2 regions of the Mesorhizobium sp. WSM4871 genome follow, and region 1 is predicted to be linked to the other one. Evidence: predicted binding sites of a transcription regulator. Region 1 holds the regulator's gene; the other holds the start of a gene.
What was found. Region 1 encodes HrcA, which represses chaperone genes, less so after heat shock. Its sites were predicted from a motif close to GTTAGCACTCNCNNNNNGNGAGTGCTAAC; they were not measured.

Region 1 (8,555 bases):
CGCTCGACAGGCCGCGACCGGAAAACGCCTCGTAGCGGGTGAGATCGATGCCCTCGGCGAGCCGCAGCCCCATCAGCAGGAACTCGTCGGCCTCTTCCGAACGCGTCAGGGTCTCGCCGCCGGTGACGCCATGGCCCTTGGCCTCGACCAGATTGGCCCAGGTCTCCGGCATTCTCTCCGCGATCGTGACGGTGCGGCGGCCGTTCTCGACGAAGCGGCCATGCGCGCCGGGACCGACGCCGACATATTCGCCATAGCGCCAATAGGTCAGATTGTGCCGGCTTTCCGCGCCTGGCCTGGCGTGATTGGAAATCTCGTAGGCCGGCAGGCTGTGCGCCGAAGTGATCTCCTGCGTCAACGCATAGAGGTCGGCGGCGTGGTCATTGTCGGGAATGGTGAATTTCTTCGCCGCATGCAGTGCGTGGAACGGCGTGCCTTCCTCGATGGTCAGCTGGTAGAGCGACAGATGGTCGGCTGCATGGCCGATCGCCTGCTCGAGCTCGGCCTGCCAGGCCTCTGGCGTCTGGCCGGGCCGCGCGTAGATCAGGTCGAAGGAGAGGCGCGGGAATATCTCTCTGGCCAGCCCGATCGCATGCAGCGCTTCCTCGACATTGTGCAAGCGGCCAAGGAAGCGCAAATCCTTGTCGTTCAGCGCCTGCACGCCGAGCGACACCCGATTGACGCCCGCCGCGCGATAGCCGCGAAAGCGCTCGGCTTCGACCGATGAAGGGTTGGCTTCCAGCGTCACCTCTATGCCGTCGGGCACCGTCCAGTGCCTCGCCACCGCGTCCAGCACCGTCGCCACGGTTTGCGGCTTCATCAGCGATGGCGTGCCGCCGCCGAGAAAGATGCTGGTCACCTCGCGCGGCCCGGTGCGGGCGCGCATTGTCGCCAACTCGGTCTCGAAGGCGCGTGCGAAACGCTCCTGGTCGACCGGCTGGTGGCGGACATGGCTGTTGAAGTCGCAATAAGGGCACTTGGCCGCGCAGAACGGCCAGTGGACGTAGACGCCGAAGCCGGGGCTGCGGTCGAGCAGCATGGTCATGCCGAACCAAGCCGGGCTTGCGCGAATTTCTGGAAGGCGCGGGCACGGTGCGAAAGCGCCTCCGGCTGGCCGGGCTTCCAGCCATGTTTTTCCGCGGCGCTCATCTCGCCGAAGGTCTTCTCAAAACCGTTCGGCAAGAACACCGGGTCGTAGCCGAAGCCAAGCTCGCCGCGCGGCGGCCACACCAGCGTGCCCTCGACCTCGCCCCGGAAATATTCGGCCGCACCATCGGGGAAGGCCAGGCAGATGACGGCGACGAAGCGGCCCTTGCGCTGTGCCGGGTCGACCGCGCCGACGTCCTGCAGCGCCACCTCGGTGCGCTGCATGGCCATGCCGAAGTCGCGCGAACCATCCGGGGTTTCGGCCCAATTGGCGGTGTAGACGCCGGGCGCGCCGTCAAGCGCGTCGACGCACAGGCCGGAATCGTCCGACAAGGCTGGCAGGCCGGTCGCCTGGGCGGCGGCAAAAGCCTTGATATAGGCGTTCTCCTCAAAGGTGGTGCCGGTCTCGTCCGGTTCCGGCAGGCCAAACTCCTTTGCCGACTTCGCTTCGAAACCGAAGGGCGCCATCAGGTCGGCGAATTCGCGCAGCTTGCCTTCATTGTGGCTGGCGACGACGATTTTCTGTCCGTTCAGCGCATGCATCAGATGCCCCAGATTCTCGGTTCGGCGAATTCGATCGAATTGCCGGAGGGATCGCGAATATAGATGGAGCGCCCGCCTTGCGGCCATTCGAACTCGCTTTCGATGGCGATTTTCTTGCGCTCCAGATGTGCCTTCCAGCGCACGATCTCGTCCGCGCTTGCGGCAAAGCAGAGGTGGCCTTCACCGACCGTGCCGTGCGGCGGCACTTTCAGCCTGGCGTCGGGCGCCGGCGGCACTTTCGTCGCCTCGGCATTGAAGATCAGCAGCACACCGGATCCGCAGCGGAAGAAGAGATGGCGGCCGTCGATCTTGCCCAGCAGATCGAGGCCGAGCACATCGCGATAGAAGGATTCGGCGTCGGCAAGGTCGGTGACGTAGAGGGCAGATTCCAGGATTGCAGAGGGCGTCACGAGGCACCCCCCTCTGGCCTGCCAGCCATCTTCCCCGCAAGGGGGGAGATCAGCGGCTTCGAGGCTAGCGCCCGCTTTGCAACGTTGGAGATTGGCGAAAGCCGCGATGACACCCGATCTCCCCCCTTGCGGGGAAGATGGCCGGCAGGCCAGAGGGGGGTGTCCAGGCTCGGCATTGAAAGCCTACACCACGGCCATCTGCTGCAAGCTGACCAGACGCTGGATGCCTTTCTTGGCCAGGCCCATCAGCGCCGCGAACTGCTCTTCCGAGAAAGGCTCGCCCTCGGCCGTGCCCTGGATCTCGACGATGCCGCCCTTGCCGGTCATGACGAAATTGGCGTCGGTGCCGGCCGAGGAATCCTCGATATAATCGAGGTCGATCACCGGCTGGCCGTCATGAATGCCGCAGGAGATCGCCGCGACATGGTCCTTCAGCACCTTGGCGACGCTGGCCATCTGTCGAGCTTCCATCCAGCGCAGGCAGTCGTACAGCGCCACCCAACCGCCGGTTATCGAGGCGGTGCGCGTGCCGCCATCGGCCTGGATCACGTCGCAGTCGACGGTGATCTGCTGCTCGCCCAGCGCCTGCAGATCGACCACGGCGCGCAGCGAACGGCCGATCAGCCGCTGGATTTCCAGCGTGCGCCCGCCCTGCTTGCCGGCGGAGGCCTCGCGGCGCATGCGCTCGCCGGTCGAACGCGGCAGCATGCCATACTCGGCCGTCACCCAGCCCTTGCCGGAATTGCGCATCCAGCCCGGCACCTTCTCCTCAAGGCTGGCCGTGCACAAAACATGCGTGTCGCCGAATTTCACCAGGCATGAGCCTTCCGCATGCTTGGAAACGCCGCGCTCGAAGGAGATCGCGCGCATTTCGTCGGGTTGGCGTTTGGAAGGGCGCATTCGGGGCTTCTTTCTTGTTATTTCTGGAATCGTGGCCGGCTTGTAACCGCACGGCGCGCAGGGCGCAAAGGAAAATGGACCGGGTCTCGCTGAAGCAACCGGGTTGCGCTGACACCGCCGAACTCTATATCCTTGATATCGGAGGTTTTTGGCCCGAATGACCAAGGCAGTCGATCCCGCGTCCCAGTCTCCCGTGCTTCAGTCGCCAGCACTCCAATCGCTTGATATGCGCTCGCGCGATATTTTCCGGCGCATTGTCGATTCCTATCTCAGGGACGGCGAACCGGTTGGCTCGCGCAGCCTGTCGCGGATCCTGCCGTCGTCACTGTCGCCGGCCACCATCCGCAACGTGATGAGCGACCTCGAGCATCTCGGACTGATTTACGCGCCGCATATCTCGGCCGGCCGGTTGCCGACGCAGGCCGGCCTGCGCTTCTTCGTCGACGCCTTCATGGAGCTTGGCGACCTTTCCGACGAGGAGCGCCGCATCATCGAGGCGCAGGTGCGGGCTTCCGGCTCGGGCGCGACGCTGGAGCATATGCTCACCGAAGCCAGCCAGATGCTGTCCGGCATGTCGCGCGGCGCCGGCCTGGTGCTCGCCGCCAAGAACGAAGTGGCGCTGAAACATATCGAATTCATCCAGCTCGAGCCGACCAAGGCGCTGGCCGTGCTGGTCTCGCAGAACGGCGACGTCGAAAATCGCGTCGTCGACCTGCCCGCCGGCATCACCGTCTCGCAATTGCATGAGGCGTCGAACTTCCTCAACGCCCATATCCGCGGCCGCACGCTGGCCGAGGCACGCATCGAGATCGCCCGCATCAAGGAAGAGACGAGAGCCGCCCTCGACACGTTGTCGCAGGATTTGGTCGAGAAGGGCCTGGCGGTTTGGGCCGGCGCCGAAAGCGGCCTGCCGGCGCGGCTCATCGTGCGCGGCCGCGCCAATCTCCTGGAAAACGTCACCGCCCAGGCCGACATCGAACTGCTCAGGCATCTGTTCGAGGACCTGGAAACGCAGGACGGGCTGATCCAGCTGCTAGACCTCGCCGAGGACGGGCCGGGCGTTCGCATCTTCATCGGCTCGGAAAACAAGCTGTTTTCGCTGTCGGGCTCGTCGCTGGTGGTGGCGCCCTATCGCGACAAGGACGCTCGCGTCATCGGTGCGCTTGGCGTGATCGGCCCGACCCGGCTGAACTATGCGCGCATAGTACCGATGGTCGACTATACGGCCCAGCTTATTTCCCGGATGCTGCGGTAAGGAGAAGAACAATGGCGCTGGAATCATTCAAGGCCCAGATCAGCCTGTTGCTGGAAGAAATGGTCAATCAGCCCGAGGACCAGCATGAGATCCAGGAGCAGCTGCGCGAAAAGCTGAGGGAAATGCGCGCCATGGGCCTGCCATTGCCGGATGACCTCGTCACGCTGGAAAAGCGCCTTGACGATGATTTTTACGCCGCGGGGATGTGAGGCAAGGGTCAAGCGCGGAACGGCTTCTGCCCGTTCCTCGTTCTAATGCATGTCGCGCAAAAGTTGCATGTCGCGCAAAGTGTGCGGCGGTTCTGCGATGACGACATGCATGAAGGGAAGTTGACGCTGGAGGCAGGATGATCCGATTTGCCGGTCTTTTGGGCGCCGTCCTGCTTGTCGCGACAGCCGCTTTTGCTCAGCAGGCGGCTGAGCCGCTGCTGAAGGGCGAAGCTGCCTTCGGCGACTGGCACGCCGACCGGCCGGGGGTGCGCCGCCTGATCCGGCCTGAGGATCTGCAGGCGCCATTCATTACCGAATCCGCCTCGAACAGCCCCGGCGTGGCGCAGCGGCCTGAAGAAGCCAAGCCGATCCTGCCGCCGGGCTTTTCGGCGGAAATGATCGCCTCCGGCATCATCAATCCGCGTGTTGTCCGCGTTGCCCCGAACGGCGACCTGTTCGTGGCCAACAGCAATGACAACCAGATACGCCTCTATCGCCTCGCCGAAGGCAGCGCGCGACCCGCCGAGACGGCGATCTTCGCCAATAATCTCACCCGGCCCTATGGCATTGCCTTTTATCCCCCGGGCGACAATCCGCAGTGGGTCTATATCGCCAACAGCAACGGCGTCGTGCGCTTTGCCTATCGCAATGGTGACCTGAAAGCCCGGGGTGACCCGGAGACCATCGTCGATAACATTCCCAGGAAGAGCCATTGGACCCGCGACATTGCCTTCTCGCAGGACGGCAAGACGCTCTATTTCTCGGTCGGCTCCTACTCGAATGTGGGCGAGGAGGGCATGGGGAAGGAACCGGAAGGCGGCCTCGACGCCTGGGTGAAGTCGAAGCCGCTGGGCGCGGCCTGGGGCATGGAGGATGGCCGCGCCGATGTGCTGGCCTTCGATCCGGACGGCAAGAACAGGCGGGTCGTGGCCACCGGCCTGCGCAACTGCGCGGGCATGACCATCCAGCCGGCGACGGGCGCCTTGTGGTGCGTCGTCAACGAGCGCGACTCGCTGGGCGACAATGTGCCGTTCGAATTTGCAACGACCGTCCGGGAAGGCGGCTTCTACGGCTGGCCCTGGTACTATATCGGCAACAACGAGGATCCGCGCCGCAAGGGCGAGCGGCCCGACCTTGCCGACAAAACCATCGTTCCCGACGTGCTGATGCAGGCGCATTCGGCGCCGCTCAACATCGTCTTTTATGACGGCAAGGGCTTCCCATCCGACTATGAGGGGGATGCTTTCGTAGCCTTGCACGGTTCGTGGAACCGCGGCGTCAGGACCGGCTACAAGGTCGTCCGGCTGAAGTTCAGGGATGGCAAGCCGACCGGCGAGTATGAGGATTTCATGACCGGCTTCGTTGTCTCCGACGACGAAGTCTGGGGCCGCCCGGTCGGTGTCGCGGTGGCCAAAGACGGCGCGTTGATCGTCACCGAGGACGGCAACGGCACCATCTGGCGCGTGACTTACGACGCCCACCGGTCCTGACCGGCGGTTTGCACCGCTGGTGCAATCGAATCCGGCCGTCAGCGAATTCACGCCAGCCCACCTTTGTGCGACAAGGCTGACCATGACCCTTGCAGGATTCCTCGCCTACAGTGCTGCCCTCGGTATCGCCGCCGCCATTCCCGGTCCTGGCGTCACCGCGCTGGTGGCGCGTGCGCTCGGCTCCGGCTTCCGCTCTTCGCTGGCGATGTCGTTCGGGCTGATGCTCGCCGATCTTATCTATCTCACCGCCGTGGTGCTCGGCCTCGCTTTTGTCGCGCAGACCTTCGGCATGGTGTTCCTGGCGATCAAATGGTTCGGCGTTGCCTATCTTGCCTTCCTCGGCTGGCGGTTCTGGACGAGCGGCATCACGCCCGAAACGGTTGAAGCCAGGAAGGGCAAGGGCGGGCTGGTATCGAGCTTCGTCGCCGGCCTTGCCGTCACCCTCGGCAATCCGAAGACGATGATCTTCTACCTCGCCATCACCCCGACCATCGTCGATCTGAAGACCATTACGCTGGCCGACTACGGCATCCTGGTCACGATCACCGTGGTCGTCCTTCTGGTGGTGCTGGTGCCCTATCTGGCGCTGGCGGCCAAGGCGCGCTGGTTCCTGAAGTCGCCGCGGGCGCTTAAAGCCCTGAACCGCACCGCCGCCGGCTTCATGGTCGGGGCTGCCGCGGCGATCGCCGCCCGCCAGTAGGTGCATCGATATTCAGGTGATGCCGGCCTGCAAATAGCGGCATCCTGCGCTTCCGGTGCTCACGTACAAAAAGTACGCTCCGCTCCGGTTCTCGGAAGTCACCATTTTCGGCTCGGCCTGACCTGAATCTCAATACACCTTGGTGCGCAATCAGCTCCTATTCCGCCAAACCATTCCCAATGAGCTCCGATCCCGGAAATGGTATTCCGGGGCGCAGCTGTTTTCAGCAAGCGCCCCACTCGGATATTTTCGAGCCGCAGCCTATCTTGCGCGGTTGAAAGTCCTATTCTGTCGGCTGATGCCAATTGCCTGATCTGGGAGCGAAACCAATGAACAAGCCCGTCACCCCCGCCCGCGTGCCCGGCCGCGGCCGCGTCTTCAATTCGATCACCGAGACGATCGGGGACACGCCGCTGGTGCGGCTCGACAAATTCGCCAGGGAAAAGGGCGTCGTCGCCAACCTGCTCGCCAAGCTCGAATTCTTCAACCCGATCGCCTCGGTCAAGGATCGCATCGGCGTCGCCATGATCGAGGCGCTGGAGGCCTCGGGCAAGATCGCGCCCGGCCGCACCACGCTGATCGAGCCGACCTCCGGCAATACCGGCATCGCGCTCGCCTTCGCCGCCGCCGCCAAGGGCTACAAGCTGATCCTGACCATGCCGGAGACGATGTCGGTCGAACGCCGCAAGATGCTGGCGCTGCTCGGCGCCGAGCTGGTGCTGACCGAAGGCCCGAAGGGCATGAAGGGCGCCATCGCCAAGGCCGACGAGCTGGCCGCGACCTTGCCCGACGCGGTCATCCCGCAGCAATTCGAGAATCCCGCCAATCCCGAAATCCACCGCCAGACCACGGCAGAGGAAATCTGGAACGACACCCATGGCGAGGTCGACATCTTCGTCGCCGGCATCGGCACCGGCGGCACGATCACCGGTGTCGGCCAGGTGTTGAAGAAGCGCAAGCCCACGGTGCATGTCGTCGCCGTCGAGCCGGAAGCCTCGCCGGTGCTGTCGGGCGGCCAGCCCGGTCCGCACAAGATCCAGGGCATCGGCGCCGGCTTTGCGCCCAAGATCCTCGACACCACGATCTATGACGAGATCGTCAAGGTCTCGAACGAGGATTCGGTCGCCAATGCCCGCCTCGTCGCCCGCCTCGAAGGCGTGCCGGTCGGCATCTCGTCGGGCGCCGCCCTGCAGGCGGCGATCGTCGTCGGCTCGCGGCCGGAGAACAAGGGCAAGACCCTGGTGGTCGTCATCCCGTCCTTCGCCGAACGCTATCTGTCGACGATCCTGTTCGAAGGGCTGGGGGCGTAGGCCCCCCGGCCTGCGTCAGTTCTCGCCCAGCGCAGCCCGTTTCCCCTGCAGAAAGCGCCGCACCGCCGGGTCGCGCTCCAGCCCGATCGCCCGGTCATAGGCTTCGACTGCTCGCCGTTTTTCGCCGAGCCTGGCCAGCAGTCCGGCGCGGGCGGCCCAATAAGGCTGGTAGTCGGCAAGCCGCTTGTCGTCACCCACCACGTAGAGGGCTGCCAATCCCGCCGCCGCACCGTCGGCCTCGGCAATCGCCACCGCGCGGTTGACCGACACCACCGGCGAGCCTGCGATCGAAAGCAACGCGTCGTAGAGTTCGCGGATCGCCAGCCAGTCGGTGCGATCGGTCAGCCGTCGCGCCGCATGGGCGGATTGCACAGCCGCTTCGAGCTGGTAACGGCCGACCATGCCCATGCTCGCGGCGCGCCGGAGCAGCGTTTCGGCTTCATCGATCAGAACGCCGTCCCAGAGTAACAAATCCTGCTCGGCCAGTGGCACATAGTCTCCAGCGGCATTACGCCGGGCCGCCCGCCGCGCCTCGGCAAACAGCATCAGTGCCAGCAGGCCGAGCGCTTCCGGCTCGTCCGGCATCAGCGAG
Region 2 (8,555 bases), on a different contig from region 1:
CGCTTTGTGGGGTTCGGTGCTTGCCGGCGCCACCGTCTGCATCCATGCCGCCGGCTGGCTCGAAGGCGGCCTGAGCGTATCCTTCGAGAAGTTGATCACGGATATCGAGGCGTTGCAGACCATCGCCGAACTCTGCGTGGCGACGCCCGGCGACGAGGCCGCGATCGGCTTCGAGGCGATCGCCGAAGTGCAGCCCGGCGGGCATTTCTTCTCGGCCGGACACACTATGGCACGCTACCGCACCGCCTTCTACGAGCCGCTGGTCGCCGACTGGTCGAATTTCGGCAACTGGACGCAGGCCGGGTCAAAGACGGCGACCGAGCGCGCCACCGGCGTCTGGAAGCGCACGCTGGCCGACTTCCGGCCGCCGGCTTCGGCCGCCGCCACAGCAGGCACTCTCGACAACTTCATCGCCCGGCGCACCGAAGAGGGCGGCGCAGCGCCGGTCTCGTGATGTAGTTAAGCAAGCGCGTCACATGGGGCGCTTGTCGCCGATCTTTTGCGGATCACGGCCTACCGTGCCGGCGTCAGTTTTCCTGTGCTTGTCGGCGGCAAGCCTGCGAATGCGATCGAAGCGGCTTTCCTTAGTCGATTTGGTTGCCGGCACTGCATCTGGCTTCGGTACGAACGTGATCATCTGTCGATCTCCCTGTCGTAGCTGACGGATGGAAGTCTTCCTGACTGGCGGAAATCCCTGGCGCGCCGGGAAATGCCCCGGCGGCCATTGTTCTGGCTCGGCCCGCTCGGCCTTGTCCGAATGGGCGTTTTCAGGCGACGGTCAGTAGCCGCCCATGCCGCCAGCGGCCGAAGCCGCGGCGTCCTTGGCCGGGATGTCGGTGATCATCGCTTCCGCAGTGATCAGCAATGCCGCGATCGAACCAGCATCCTGCAGTGCTGTCCGCACCACCTTTGCCGGGTCGACGATGCCGGCCTTGATCATGTCGACATAGGTTTCGTTCTGGGCGTCGAAGCCCTGGTTGTGATCCTTGCTGTCGGTAAGCCTTCCGACGACGATCGAACCCTCAACGCCGGAGTTCTCGGCGATTTGGCGGATCGGCGCTTCGAGTGCTCTCGACACGATCGAAATGCCTGCCGTCACATCGGCATTGGCTCCGGTCAGCCCTTTCAGCACCGCCTTGGCGCGCAGCAAGGCGACGCCGCCGCCCGGAACGATGCCCTCTTCGACTGCGGCGCGCGTGGCATTCAGCGCGTCGTCGATGCGGTCCTTCTTTTCCTTGACTTCAGACTCGGTGGCGCCGCCGACGCGAATGACCGCGACGCCGCCGGCGAGCTTCGCCAGCCGCTCCTGCAACTTCTCCTTGTCGTAGTCGGAGGTGGTCTCCTCGATCTGCCCCTTGATCTGTGTGACGCGCGCCTGGACGGTTGCCTTCTCGCCGGCGCCGTCGATGATCGTGGTCGTGTCTTTTTCGATCAGCACGCGCTTGGCGCGGCCGAGCATGTCGAGGGTGATGTTTTCCAGCTTGATGCCGAGGTCCTCGGAAATCATCTGGCCGGCGGTAAGCACGGCGATGTCTTCCAGCATGGCCTTGCGGCGGTCACCGAAGCCCGGCGCCTTGACGGCCGCGACCTTGAGGCCGCCGCGCAATTTATTGACGACCAGCGTCGCCAGCGCTTCGCCTTCGACGTCCTCGGAGATGATCACCAGCGGCTTGCCGCTTTGCACCACGGCTTCGAGGATCGGCAGCATCGCCTGCAGATTGCCGAGCTTCTTTTCATGGATGAGGACATAAGGGTCCTCCAGCTCGACGCGCATCTTCTCGGCATTGGTGACGAAATAGGGCGAGAGATAACCGCGGTCGAACTGCATGCCCTTGACGACGTCGAGTTCGGTGTCAGCGGTCTTGGCTTCCTCGACGGTGATGACGCCGTCATTGCCGACCTTGTCCATCGCCTTGGCGATCATGGCGCCGACGGTGACGTCGCCATTGGCGGCAATGGTGCCAACCTGCGCGATTTCATCGGAGGATTTGACCTTCTTCGCGCGCGCCTGGATCTCCTTGACAACCGCGGCGACGGCAAGGTCGATGCCGCGCTTGAGGTCCATCGGGTTCATGCCGGCGGCAACGAATTTGGCGCCCTCGCGCAGGATCGAAGCGGCCAGCACTGTGGCGGTGGTGGTGCCGTCGCCTGCAAGGTCGTTGGTCTTCGAGGCCACTTCGCGCACCATCTGGGCGCCCATGTTCTCGAACTTGTCCGAAAGCTCGATTTCCTTGGCCACGGTCACCCCGTCCTTGGTGATGCGCGGCGCGCCATAGGCCTTGTCGATGATGACATTGCGGCCCTTGGGGCCGAGCGTCACCTTGACGGCGTTGTTGAGGATCTCGACGCCGCGCAGCATGCGGTCACGCGCGTCGGTGGAAAATTTGATTTCCTTGGCAGACATGATTTTTCATCCCGTTCGTTGGTGGAATCGGCCGCTTCGTTTGGGCAATCGGCTGGTCGCTTAAGGCATCGAAAGCTGTTGGCGGTTCCGCCCGATCAGGCGGCCTTCTTGGTAGCGATGGTCTTGTCGATGATGCCCATGATGTCGGCCTCCTTCATGATCAGAAGGTCCTCGCCGTCTATTTTGACCTCGGTTCCCGACCATTTGCCGAATAGGATGAGGTCGCCGGCCTTGACGTCGAGCGCGATCAGCGCGCCGCTTTCGTCACGAGCGCCCGGACCGACGGCGATCACTTCGCCTTCCTGCGGCTTTTCCTTGGCATTGTCGGGAATGATGATGCCGCCCTTGGATTTGGTGTCGCTTTCGGCGCGCCGAATGACGACGCGATCGTGGAGTGGTCGGAATTTCATGGGAACTCTTTCTGGGACCGGCTTAGGCGGCCGCCCCCTTCTATAGGCCCGTTGGCACTCGATTGATAGGAGTGCCAAAAAATATTCCCGGGACTTTGGGAAATATTAAGAAGTATTATTCTGCTTTTTCATCTTAACGTCGGCGATAAATCAAAAATAACCCCGAAATTGAATTTTTCATTGCCCGTCCCTATCTTAGATGAGAAACTCACGTTCATGATCTCGACCAAAAGGAGATTTTATCGATGGCGGAATCTGGCCAGAATATCATGGAGAAAGCCGAAGCGCGCTTCATGGAGAAGCAGAAGAAAACTGCGGAGCGAAACCAGGCGACGGCCGAATATGTTTCCGAGGCAAAGGCCAGGGTCATCAAGACGGCAAGGCTGCGGGCGCTGCGGCTGGCCAAGGAAGAGGCCGACCGTGCCGCGGAGGCCCTGAACCCGACGCCGAAGAAAAAGCGGGCAGCAAAGAAGGCTTCCACGCCGGAGGTAAAATCATGAGCCTGACGTTCCCCAATCGCAGCCGCAGTTATGATGAGGCGGGCAAGCGTATCCGCTTCGTCGGCCATGACGGCATGTTCCAGATATCCTTCTCTGTCGCCGCCGAGGCCATGTCGAAGATGCAGCCGGGAACGGCCGCCGACGAAGCCGGCTATCTCGCTGCCTTCGACACGGCGTCCAGTTCGATCCATGATGTAGCTAGGAACGCCTATGCGCGCACCCGTAAGAGCATCTATGTGCTGACCGCAGCCGATTTTCGCTAAATCCCGAATGTCCTCGCGTTCGGGGCCGACGCGCCAGATCCATCCCAAGCGAACATGTACCGGCCGAGATCGGCGACCGCATCAGGGCTTGCGGTCCGCCTTTGCCCGCCGCCTGACGTCCCGGCTGTTCAGCCGATCGACCATCGCGTCCGCATCGCGCGTGTTCATGCCGACCATGACCTGATGTTTGAACTCGACCGGCTGGCCAGTGAAGACGTCAAAGATGGTCCAGCTGTCGGGCTGCTCCATACGTAATGCATAACGGTTTGCCATTCTGACGCCCTTTGACTGCCGCACCCTGCCGACAGATGTCGATGCCGTCAGGTCTGCATGACGAAGAACACTGCCGCCAGAACGGCGACTGTCCAGATTACCACGGACAGTTTCAAGGCCATGCCTCCGTGCAGGGATAGAAACGCCCGCATGCCTGCCAGCATGCCGTTCATGCTCTTCGCCACGGTCGGTCTCGCTGAAATCGGAACCGATGGCTTGATCCCAAGCTTTCCAAAAACAGGCAGCAGCGATGGTTCGCGCACGAAAACGACCTCGAATGTCTGGAGAAACCAGGGACTTCCATAGCACGCTTCTTCAAACTCCTTGCATGCCAAATAAAAACTGGAGGGCCACTGCAAAAGCGTCCCTGGCGGGCTGAAGGCGGCCATATGATGGTCGGACGATCTGGCGCGGGAAGCTCAACGCGGTTAGGTTGGAAGCAGGAAGCGTCGCGGGCGCAAAGCCTGTCAAAGCGCGACGGGCGAGGGGATGACAGATGACGGCGCCCGGCGATTTGCAGCAGGCCCTGTTCCAGAGATTGAAAAGCGACGCATCGCTATCGGCGCTGCTGGGCGGCGCCGGCCTTGTCGAGCAGGCGACCGACAACGTCGCCTTTCCCTACGTGACTTGCGGCCATACCAGCGCTTTTGACTGGGACACTGGCGCCGACAACGACGCCGATCAGCTTGTCACGCTGCACGTCTGGTCGAAAGCCCATGGCGAAGCCGAAACCCGCAACATCATGGACAGGATCGAGGCGCGCCTTGCGAACGCTGCGCTGGCCATTGGCCCGCACGGCCAAACACGGCTGTCACTGGAATTCGCGGAAGCCCGCTTTGACGAGGATCTGGCGGTCCATCATGGACTGCTGCGCTTTCGCGCCATCACCCAGGAAAACGCCTGAGGCACTTTCAATATCGGTGAAACGGAGTCTAGACTGCCCTTTCGCTGACTTCACCGGGTTGGGCGGTGAAATCTCAGATTTGATTGTCTCGCGTTTCAGGGGGTTGCGAGCATGGTTTTTTGGGCGTTCACTGTTCATTTCACGTTCAGCACCGATGCGTTACAACGCCGACCATGAAAACGCTTCGCTCCAATCTCAAAACCGCGATACTGGCGCTTGCTGCGGCCGGTCTGTTCGCGTCGCAGGCGACGGCGCTGCCGGTCGCCGTGCCCGAGCAGGCTTCCCCGATCATCCTCGCCGCCTCCGACTGCTACGCGATCGGCCAGCAGGTTGCGCAGCAGAACGGCGGCACGCTGGCCAAGGCCTCGCAGTCGACGCGCGGTGGCCAGGCGGTCTGCGTCATCGTCGTGCTGGTCCCGGGCAAGGACGGGCAGCGTCCGCGCCGCTCCGAAATCGTGGTTCCGCTGAACTGACCCAATCTTCCATTCTAAGGCCTCCGTTTCCCAGGCCGCTGGAATCGGCCTATATCTGACACCCGCAACAGGCCAACGCTTCAACAGGTAACGATCCCCGCATGCGCGTACTCGTCGTCGAAGATGACAAGGATCTCAACCGGCAGATTTCGGACGCGTTGGCTGATGCCGGCTATGTCGTCGACAAGGCTTTCGACGGCGAGGAGGGGCATTTTCTCGGCGACACCGAGCCTTATGACGCGGTCGTTCTCGACATCGGCCTGCCCCAGATGGACGGCATCAGCGTGGTCGAGCGCTGGCGCCGCGGCGGCCGCAAGATGCCGGTCCTTATCCTGACGGCGCGCGACCGCTGGAGCGACAAGGTGTCCGGCATCGACGCCGGCGCCGACGATTATGTCACCAAGCCATTCCACATCGAGGAGGTGCTGGCCAGGGTCCGTGCCTTGATCCGTCGCGCGGCCGGCCATGCGTCGTCGGAATTGACCTGCGGGCCGCTGCGTCTCGACACCAAGGCGTCCAAGGCCGACGTCAACGGCGTGCCGCTGAAGCTGACGTCGCACGAATTCCGCCTGCTTGCCTATCTGATGCATCATATGGGCGAGGTCGTGTCCCGCACCGAGCTGGTCGAACATCTCTATGATCAGGATTTCGACCGCGATTCCAACACAATCGAGGTCTTTGTCGGGCGGCTTCGCAAGAAGATGGGCATCGACATGATCGAAACCGTTCGCGGCATGGGCTACCGCATGCGTGAGCCGGAGGCGTAAGGCGGAACCGCTGCCTACCCAGCAAACCATAAGGTCGCCGCTTTCGCTGCGGTTCTGGCCGCGATCGCTGGCGTTCCGGGTGATCGCCTTTTCCACGATCTGGGCGATCCTCACCCTGATCGTCATCTTCACCCTCATCACCACGCTCTACCGCCAGGCGAGCGAGCGTGGCTTCGACAGCCTGCTTTCGGCGCATCTGTTCAACCTGATCGGTTCCGTCGGCGTGTCCGAAGGCGGTTCGCTGACCGGCGCCCCGGACCTTGGCGATCTGCGATTCTCGGAGCCGAATTCGGGCTGGTACTGGTCGGTGGAGCCTGCATCGGAAGGCGTGCACGGTGATCTTCATTCATCCTCGATGACCAAGACGATCCCGTCGCCGAGCGTCGCCGAGGTCCCTTTCAATTCCAGCTTCCAGCGCAGCTATGCCACGGAAGGCATCGATGGCGAGGAGCTGGAAGTGTTCGAGAGCGAGTTCGTCCTCGACGCAAAAAACCGCGCCGCGCGCTTCCGCGTCATGGGCAACCAGACTGAGCTCGATCAGGAGATTGCCAGCTTCCAGCGCCGCCTGCTGACCTATCTTTCCCTGTTCGGCGTCGGCATGATCGCCATCAACGCGATCGCCATCCTGCTCGGCCTGCAGCCCTTGCGCCGGGTCCGCAACGCGCTTGCCATGGTGCGCGAGGGCACGGCGCAAAGGCTCGACGGCCACTTCCCGGCCGAGATCGAACCGCTTGCCAACGAGACCAACGCGCTCATCGAAAACAACAAGCGCATCGTCGAGCGTTCGCGCACGCAGGTCGGCAACCTCGCCCATTCGCTGAAGACGCCGCTGGCGGTGCTCATCAACGAGGGGCGGGCGCTTGGCGGCGCCAAGGGTCAGCTCATCGCCGAGCAGGCCGCTTCCATGCAGAAGCAGGTCGACCACTATTTGCAGCGTGCCCGCGTTGCCGCGCAACGCGACAGCGTCGTCTATCGCACGCCGGTGGCGCCGCTGGTCCAGCGCATGGTGCGTGTGCTGCAAAAACTCAACCCTGAGACCGATCTCTCGCTTTCATTGCCGGCAACCGATATTATCTTTGCCGGCGAACGTGAGGATCTGGAGGAATTGCTCGGCAATCTTCTCGACAATGCGATGAAATGGGCAAAAGGCGCCGTCGCCGTGTCGGTTTCGCCAATCTCGGGCAAGGGTGGCGCCGGCAAGGAAGGTCTTGCCAATCTATTCGAGATCAGCATCGAGGATGACGGCCCGGGCATTCCCGAGGACAAGGCGCGCGAGGTGCTGAAGCGCGGGCGGCGTCTCGACGAGACAAAGCCGGGGACAGGGCTCGGGCTTGCCATTGTCGCCGACCTGGTCAACGAATATGGAGGTGCTCTGGCGCTGGAACGGTCTGGCATGGGCGGGTTGAAGGCGGTGGTTCGATTGCGGAGCCTTCAATAATGGTCGACGTCGATGGGCGATGCATGCCATGGCGGCGTGTCGATTGATCCCGAGATCGCGAACGATGGCCAAATTTCCGACAAACATCAACACTATGGCCACGCCGACCTCCCGAAGGCGCGACCCAGCTCTAACTCGAGAAAACCGGTTGTTGGCATGAAGATTCGCGTCGCGCTCGTTTCCGCACTGCTCGCCGTTTCCGGCTGCACCACATTGGGCAAGGGCCCGGGCGTCACGGTTGCGCCGCAGCCGGCCTCACTGCCGCCAGGCGGCGGCAAGGTGACGACGACGATCATTTCCGCCATGGGGGGCGGCCTCGTCGGCGGATCGATCGGCTCGGGGCTCGGCGATGCGGACAAGCGCAAGGCGCTGGAAGCCGAATACAAGGCGCTCGAATATACCGCGAGCGGCCAGAAGGTGACATGGAAAGGCGACAGTTCGGGCCGCTCGGGCGAGGTGGTCGCTGCTCAGCCCTATCGCGTCGGTTCGCAGGATTGCCGGCAATACACCCATACGGTGTTTACCGGCACCGTCGGGGCCACCGCGCGGGGCACCGCCTGCCGCAACGCCGATGGCAGTTGGACACCGCTGACCTGAGCTCAATTGTTCCGATCGGCCGCTTCGGTTGATATCGATCAAGGACATGCGGCGCTCCGGTCGTCAAAGCGTCGCAGTGCGCCTGTGTTGGCAGCACAAGGCTCTGCCGCTATTGGAAGAACCATGCTTTTCTGGGTCATAGCCGCCATTCTCACGCTGGGCGCAAGCCTGGCGGTGCTGCTGCCGCTGGCCGGCGGCTCGAAGGGCGCGTCCGCCGCCGGCGACCATGACCTTGAAGTCTATCGCGACCAACTGTCCGAACTCGACCGCGACGCGGCGCGCGGCCTGATCCAGCCGGCCGAGGCCGAGGAGGCGCGCGCCGAAATCGCCCGCCGCATCCTTCGCCTGGGCAATGCCGATCCGGCCGCCAAGGCAGTCGGACCGTCAACGACGACGCGGCTGGTCGCTACGGTGGCGGTTCTGGCGGTTCCGCTGATCAGTTGGGGGTTCTACAGCGAGCTCGGCTCGCCCGACCTGCCGTCGCAGCCGCTCAGCGCACGGCTGGCCAAGAATCCCGCCGACAGTT

Region 2: the regulator HrcA is predicted to act here: its motif matches at 2,865-2,893, upstream of AC0L2H_RS15335 (co-chaperone GroES).

What each region holds. Positions count from the first base shown of each region.
Region 1 covers NZ_JBVVPU010000008.1:36,801-45,355, reverse strand. Annotated here, with positions in the region: gene hemW (radical SAM family heme chaperone HemW) at 1-1,045, opposite strand, end outside; gene rdgB (RdgB/HAM1 family non-canonical purine NTP pyrophosphatase) at 1,042-1,689, opposite strand; gene AC0L2H_RS17355 (VOC family protein) at 1,689-2,099, opposite strand; gene rph (ribonuclease PH) at 2,283-2,999, opposite strand; gene hrcA (heat-inducible transcriptional repressor HrcA) at 3,157-4,254, shown strand; gene AC0L2H_RS17340 (hypothetical protein) at 4,266-4,463, shown strand; gene AC0L2H_RS17335 (PQQ-dependent sugar dehydrogenase) at 4,601-5,953, shown strand; gene AC0L2H_RS17330 (LysE family translocator) at 6,036-6,653, shown strand; gene cysK (cysteine synthase A) at 6,983-7,963, shown strand; gene AC0L2H_RS17320 (RNA polymerase sigma factor) at 7,979-8,555, opposite strand, start outside.
Region 2 covers NZ_JBVVPU010000006.1:336,711-345,265, forward strand. Annotated here, with positions in the region: gene AC0L2H_RS15320 (trimethylamine methyltransferase family protein) at 1-454, shown strand, start outside; gene AC0L2H_RS15325 (hypothetical protein) at 473-637, opposite strand; gene groL (chaperonin GroEL) at 779-2,404, opposite strand; gene AC0L2H_RS15335 (co-chaperone GroES) at 2,500-2,814, opposite strand; gene AC0L2H_RS15340 (hypothetical protein) at 3,060-3,314, shown strand; gene AC0L2H_RS15345 (DUF1488 family protein) at 3,311-3,577, shown strand; gene AC0L2H_RS15350 (hypothetical protein) at 3,659-3,850, opposite strand; gene AC0L2H_RS15355 (hypothetical protein) at 3,898-4,239, opposite strand; gene AC0L2H_RS15360 (DUF3168 domain-containing protein) at 4,347-4,754, shown strand; gene AC0L2H_RS15365 (hypothetical protein) at 4,928-5,227, shown strand; gene AC0L2H_RS15370 (response regulator transcription factor) at 5,329-5,994, shown strand; gene AC0L2H_RS15375 (ATP-binding protein) at 5,978-7,432, shown strand; gene AC0L2H_RS15380 (hypothetical protein) at 7,589-8,029, shown strand; gene ccmI (c-type cytochrome biogenesis protein CcmI) at 8,153-8,555, shown strand, end outside.